2 linked regions of the Rhodoligotrophos defluvii genome follow. Each later gene encodes a partner of the first gene's protein in a complex. Links are inferred from orthologs where the notes say so. Each region holds a gene or a part of one and is shown on either strand. Other genes may lie near its edges.

Region 1 (3,306 bases):
CGTTCCGCTTGGCCCTGGATTGCCGCGTCGAGCGCGGCAATGACGGAAATAGCTGATCTTTCTCCAAAACCGCCACGGCAAGGGCGTTCCGCTTGGCCCTGGATTGCCGCGTCGAGCGCGGCAATGACGGAAATAGCTTATCTTTCTCCAAAACCGCCACGGCAAGGGCGTTCCGCTTGGCCCTGGATTGCCGCGTCAAGCGCGGCAATGGCGTGAATGGCCAGGGAAGGGGATAGCCGCGGCGAGTTGCCGTGCAACAGGCCCCGCGGCGCCGGCTCCGATCGGCTTTTCATCGAGCCTCACCACCGAGCGCAGGCCGAGGCTGTTGCTCAGGATGATCTCGTCGGCTGCGGCGAGGTCGGCGGGGTCAAGCGAGCGTTCCTGTCCTCCGTGGCGCGCGATGATCTCACCCCTGACGATGCCCGGCAGCACGCCGTCGCTCACGGGCGGGGTCAGCAGCTTACCCTGACGCATGACGAACAGGTTCGCGGCGGAGGCGCAGGCGGCGAGCCCGGCACTGTTCAGCAGGATGGCTTCCTGCCCGCCCTGCTCCTGCGCCTCGATAAGCGCCAGGATGCTGTCGAGATAGCCCAGCGCCTTCACGCGCGAGAGGGGCGAGTGCTCGTTGCGGCGGGTGGAGCGGGCGATGATCGCCGCAATCTCGGTCGGCCGGCTTGCCCAGGGGCTGGCCGTGATGATCACGCCGGGCCGGGGCGGGTCGGCCGGCAAGAGGCCGCGGGGACCTTGGCCACGGGTTATCGTGAGGCGGAGCGAGCCTTCGCGCAAGTTATTGACGGCCACCAAGGCATGAATACGGTCTGCCAGATCTTGGTCAGGCAAGGCCAGCGGCAGGCGCAGGGCCGCAAGCCCTTGGCGCAAACGGGCAAGATGCGCCTCCAGCCGCAACACCCGGCCCTCATGCACCGCCATGGTCTCGAACAGGCCGTCGCCGAGGGTGAAGCCGCGGTCGGCCACCGGCACGGAGGCCTCCGCCGCGGGAACGATGCGGCCGTCAATCGAGATCTGCATGGTCAGGCTGGCCGGAGGTGATTTGCACGGCCTCGATCATGGCGCGGGCCTTGACCAGGCTTTCCTCGTATTCTTCTTCGGGATCGCTGTCGGCCACGATGCCGCCACCGGCCTGGATGATGACCTGACTATCGGCAACGACGGGCGAGCGAATGAGGATGCTCGAATCCATGTTGCCGGAAAAGCCGAGCCAGAAGGCCGAGCCACAATAGGGGCCGCGAGGCGCGACCTCCAGCTCGGCGATGATCTCCATGGCCCTGATCTTCGGGGCACCGGTGATGGAACCGCCGGGAAAGGCGGCCCGCAGCAGGTCGATAGCGTCGTGCTCGGGCCTGAGCCGGCCTTCCACCACCGACACCAGGTGATGCACGGCCGGAAAGCTCTCCAGCCCGAACAGGGTTGGCACCTTGACCGAGCCGGGCAGGCACACACGAGAGAGATCATTGCGCATGAGGTCAACGATCATCAGGTTCTCGGCCCGGTCCTTCTCGCTGGCGATGAGCTCACGGGCGAGGGCCTCGTCCTCCGTCGCATCCCGTCCGCGCGGGCGGGTGCCCTTGATCGGGCGGGTCTCGATATGTCCGAAGCCGTCGAGCTTGAGGAAACGCTCGGGCGAGACCGACAGCAGGGCGGTGTCCGGATCGATGTTGAGATAGACGGAGAATGGCGCGCGGCTACGCTCGCGCAGGCGCCGGTAGAGGTCGAACGGCGCGAGCCCGGAGGGAAGGGGCGCCATGAAGCGTTGGGTGAAGTTCGCCTGATAAATGTCTCCAGCGAGAATATAATCCTTCACGCGGGCAATTCGCTGGAGATAGTCTTCGCGAGGCAGTTCGGCCCTGACGGTGGCGCGCGCAGCGGTGTTGAGGCTGGGCAGTGCCTCCGCCAGCGCAAGCGCACCCTCGAGCCAGTCGGCGCGCTGCTCCGCCCGTCGGCGCCGCTCGGCATCGCCGCGCGCGGGCAGGCCCGAGGAGATGATCCAGGCCCGACGCTCCATACAGTCGAAGGCGGCGATCACGTCATAGAGGCCCACTGCCATGTCGGGGCAGGCAAGCCCTTGACCATTGGGGCCGGGCACGTGTTCCAGATGCCGGTTGAGCTCATAACCGAGCAGGCCGGCGGCGCCGCCCTGGAAAGGGGGTAGACCGTCGCGCAGCGACACCATCCGATAGGGACGGACAGCATTCGCCAGCACATCCCAAGGATTGGCCTGGCAGCGCCTGACCTCGGCGCCTGTGGTCACCGTGACCCGGTCGCCGGCCGCACGCACGGTGGCGAAAGGCGATGCGCAGATATAGGCATAGCGGCTGCGCGCCGCTTCCACCGCGGGGCAGTCGAACAGCAGCGCCATCGGCTGGTCGGCGAACGAGGCAAAGGCGGTCAGAGGGTCACGATATGGAATAGGGCGGACGAGCGGCTGCACCGATCGGCTCTCGATGCCAGCTGATCTTGCCAGTGCAGCAACCGTCATCCCTCTGTCCTCGGTGGCGGCGCGTCAGGCCTTGCGCGGTATGCCAATCACATGGCCGACCTGCGGGGGTATCGGCAAGTCGGCATGAGCCTCGCGCATGGCTTTGATGCGGGCCAGCACGTCATCCGGAAAAGGCGCGCTCTTCTTCAAGTTCATGTCCACGTGCAGGGATATCTGCTCGGAGGTGGCCGACAGGAACCCTTCCTCGGCATGGTACATCTCCTGGAAGATATGGCAGCGCTTCGCGTCATAATCCAGAAGCTGCAGGGTGACCCTGACCGGTGCATCAACCATGAGCTCACGGAGATAAGTGATGTGGACCTCCAGGGTGTAGAACGAGGCGTTCTTTTGCTTGACGTAGTCGGGACCAAGGCCGAACAAGGCGAAGGCCTCGTCGGTGCAGCGGTCGAACAGCACGCTGTAATAGGCCATGTTGAGATGGCCGTTATAATCAATCCACTGCGGCTCGACCCGCATGACTGTCGATTCGAAGGGTGCGCTGAACTTCATGGATTTCCTGGTGTCCCCGAGATCATCTGGCTGCCCGGCGCCGCCGCAAACGAACGGGCGTGGCCGGGCCCAAAGCCATAGCAGACGATGGCAACTGTGCAAGACCGGTTGCGGGTGGCTGCGGCATCGCGTTTCCCATGCGGGGCATGATGCTGCGGAGAGATGGTCTGCTCGGCGGAAAACGTAACTCAGGAGGATGCCCAGCATGGGTGAGCCTGCCAGAACGAGGTCAGCTGCCGGGGTCGCCCAGACGATTGCGGCGCTGCGGGACTTATTGGGGGAACGGCTGTCGACCGCCG
Region 2 (3,313 bases), on another replicon or contig:
CGCGGCCGCTACTCGATCATTGGCCTGAGGCCCGACATCGTCTGGCGGGTGCGCGACGGCAAGGCGGAGATCAATCGCCAGGCCCTGGCCAAACCGGACGGCCCGTTCACACCGCTGGACGAGGAGCCGCTGACCGCGCTCCGCAGCCTCATGACGGAATCGCGCATCGACTTGCCCCGTGATCTGCCGCCCATGTCCGCCGGCGTGTTCGGCTATATGGGCTATGACATGGTGCGCCTGATGGAGCGCCTGCCCGAGCCCGGTCCCGACGTGCTCGGCGTGCCTGACGCCATCCTGGTGCGGCCGACGGTGATGGCCATCTTCGATGCCGTCAAGGACGAGGTCACCATCGTCACCCCCGTCTTCCCCAAGCCCGGCCTTTCGGCCAAGGCGGCCTATGCCCAGGCCGCCGAGCGGCTGGCGGAGGTGACCGCCTCCCTCGACCGGCACTTGGACCATGGCATGCGCGAGCGCTGCGATGCGGCCGCCATTGCTGCGCCGGTGTCAAACACGCCGCCGGAAGAGTTCAAGGCCATGGTGCGCCGCGCCCAGGACTACATCCTCGCCGGCGACATCTTCCAGGTGGTGCTGAGCCAGCGGTTTGAGACCGCGTTCTCGCTCAGCCCCTTCTCGCTCTACCGCGCCCTGCGTCGGGTCAACCCCTCGCCCTTCCTCTATTTCCTCAATTTCGAGGATTTCTCCCTGATCGGCTCGAGCCCCGAGATCCTGGTCAGGGTTCGCGACGGCAAGGTGACCATCCGTCCGCTGGCCGGGACTCGGCCGCGTGGCGCCACCCCTGCGGAAGACGACGCGCGGGCGAAGGAGCTGCTGGCCGATCCGAAGGAACGCGCCGAGCACCTCATGCTCCTTGACCTCGGGCGCAACGACGTAGGCCGCGTCGCCAAGATCGGCTCCGTCACGGTCACCGACCAGTTTGCCCTCGAATTCTATAGCCAGGTGATGCATATCGTCTCCAATGTCGAAGGCCGGCTCGACGAGCGCTATGATGCGATCGCCGCCCTGGTCGCCGGCTTTCCCGCCGGCACGGTATCGGGCGCACCGAAAGTGAGAGCCATGGAGATCATTGCCGAGCTCGAGCGCGACAAGCGCGGCCCCTACGCCGGCTGCGTCGGCTATTTCTCGGCCAATGGCGACATGGACACTTGCATCGTGCTGCGCACGGCCCTGGTCAAGGATGGCAAGATGTATGTGCAGGCCGGTGCCGGCGTCGTGGCCGACAGCGACCCCGAGGCCGAGCTGCAGGAATGCGTGAACAAGGCGAAGGCGCTGTTCCGCGCCGCCGAGGAGGCGGTCCGTTTCGCCGGAGAGGCGAGGATGGGACAATGATCATTCTCATCGATAACTACGACAGCTTCACCTATAACCTCGTGCACTATCTCGGCGAGCTCGGCGCCGAGGTGCGCGTCTTTCGCAACGACGCGATCACCGTGCCCGAAGTGATCCAGGCGGCCCCGGATGCCATCGTGCTCTCTCCTGGGCCCTGCACGCCCAACGAGGCCGGCATCTCCGTCGAGCTCATCGAGAAGGCCGGTGCCAGTATACCGGTCCTCGGGGTGTGCCTCGGCCACCAGGCCATCGGCCAGGTCTATGGCGGCAGGGTAGTACGCGCGCCGAAGGTGATGCACGGCAAGCTGTCCACCATCCACCATTCCGGACGTGGCGTGTTCCGCGGCATCAACGATAACTTTCAGGCGACCCGCTATCACTCCCTCATCGTCGAGCGGGACACCCTGCCCGACAGCCTTGAGGTCACTGCCGAGACCGACGACGGCGTCGTCATGGGGCTGCAGCACAGGCAGCACCCCGTCTATGGCGTGCAGTTCCACCCGGAAAGCATCGCCTCGGAATATGGCCATCAGCTGCTGCGCAACTTCCTCGACCTTGCGCAGCGTGCCAAAGCGGCCTGAGCGGCGTCATGGCGGATCTCAAACCCTTGATCGCCAGGGTCGCTGAAGGCCGCTCCCTCACCCGCGAGGAGGCCAAGCAGGCCTTCGACATCATGATGTCCGGCGAGGCGACGCCCACCCAGATCGGCGGCCTGCTCATGGCCCTCAGGGTGCGCGGCGAGACGGTGGACGAGATCACCGGCGCAGTCGAAACCATGCGCGCCAAGATGACCCGGGTGGCCGCGCCGGCTGACGCCATCGACATCGTCGGCACCGGTGGCGACGGCGCCCGCACCTACAACATCTCCACCTGCGCGGCTCTCGTCACCGCCGGCTGCGGGGTCAAGGTCGCCAAGCACGGCAACCGGGCCCTGTCCTCGAAATCCGGCGCCGCCGATGCCTTGGCCGCGCTCGGGGTGAATATCGAGGCCTCGCCCGAGACCATCGCCCGCTGCATCGAGGAAGCCGGCGTCGGCTTCATGTTCGCCCCGTCCCATCACGCCGCCATGCGCCATGTGGGCCCGAGCCGGGTCGAGCTCGGCACCCGCACCATTTTCAACCTGCTCGGTCCCCTGTCCAACCCGGCCGGGGTGCGCCGTCAGGTGGTCGGCGTCTTCGCCCGGGAGTGGCTGGAGCCCCTCGCCCAAGTGCTGCGCAATCTCGGCACGGAGCGGGTCTGGGTCACCCATGGCGCCGATGGGCTCGACGAGGTCACCACCACCGGGCCAACCTATGTGGCCGAGCTCAAGGACGGCGCCGTCCGCACCTTCGAGATCACCCCCGAAGACGCTGGCCTCCCCCGTGCGAGCTTGGATGCCTTGCGCGGCGGCGAAGGCGCCGAGAATGCGCGCGCCATCCGCGACGTCCTCGCCGGACATCCCGGCCCGTTCCGTGATATCGTGCTTTTGACCAGCGCGGTCGCGCTGCTGGTGGCCGATGAGGTGTCCTCGCTGGGCGAAGGTGTCGAGCGGGCAGCGGCCTCCATCGACAGAGGTGCCGCTGCCGCCGTGCTGGAACGGCTGGTTTTCGTATCGAACGGACGATAGCGCCATGGCCACCATCCTCGACGAGATCGCAGCCTACAAGCGCGAGGAAGTCGCCGCAGCGAAACGGGCAAGGAGTTTCGCCGACCTCGATCGCGAGGCCCGTGCTTGCCCCACACCCCGCGGTTTTGCCACCGCCCTGCGCGAGAAGCTCGCGGCGGATGCTTACGGTCTCGTCGCCGAGATCAAGAAGGCCAGCCCGTCCAAGGGCCTCATCCGCGCCGATTTCGACCCGCCCAGCCTTGCCCGCGCCTACGAGGCGGGCGGTGCCGCCTGCCTCTCCGTGCTCACCGACACACCGTCCTTCCAAGGCCATCCGCGCTTCCTTACCGAGGCGCGCAACGCGACTGCCCTGCCCGCCCT

Evidence for each region.
Region 2: the proteins of pabB (region 1) and E4P09_RS24795 are in contact, whole or in part, in a solved structure (PDB 8RP0), measured with the Escherichia coli proteins. The link is inferred for Rhodoligotrophos defluvii from one-to-one orthologs.

Annotation. Positions count from the first base shown.
Region 1 is NZ_SZZM01000002.1:64,539-67,844, reverse strand. Bases 256-3,247 are described here. They hold pabB (aminodeoxychorismate synthase component I), read right to left. Parts: upstream 2,498-3,247; coding sequence 1,013-2,497; downstream 256-1,012. Other genes in these bases: E4P09_RS09445 (FAD-binding oxidoreductase), read left to right, coding at 3,213-3,247; E4P09_RS09450 (thioesterase family protein), read right to left, coding at 2,522-3,007; E4P09_RS09460 (aminotransferase class IV), read right to left, coding at 256-1,029. In the rest of the region: more of E4P09_RS09460, read right to left, coding at 196-255; more of E4P09_RS09445, read left to right, coding at 3,248-3,306. UniProt on the Escherichia coli protein: Part of a heterodimeric complex that catalyzes the two-step biosynthesis of 4-amino-4-deoxychorismate (ADC), a precursor of p-aminobenzoate (PABA) and tetrahydrofolate.
Region 2 is NZ_SZZM01000009.1:3,821-7,133, forward strand. Bases 137-3,135 are described here. They hold E4P09_RS24795 (anthranilate synthase component II), read left to right. Parts: upstream 137-1,343; coding sequence 1,344-1,928; downstream 1,929-3,135. Other genes in these bases: trpE (anthranilate synthase component I), read left to right, coding at 137-1,347; trpD (anthranilate phosphoribosyltransferase), read left to right, coding at 1,937-2,953; trpC (indole-3-glycerol phosphate synthase TrpC), read left to right, coding at 2,958-3,135. Outside these bases: more of trpE, read left to right, coding at 1-136; more of trpC, read left to right, coding at 3,136-3,313. UniProt on the Escherichia coli protein: Part of a heterodimeric complex that catalyzes the two-step biosynthesis of 4-amino-4-deoxychorismate (ADC), a precursor of p-aminobenzoate (PABA) and tetrahydrofolate.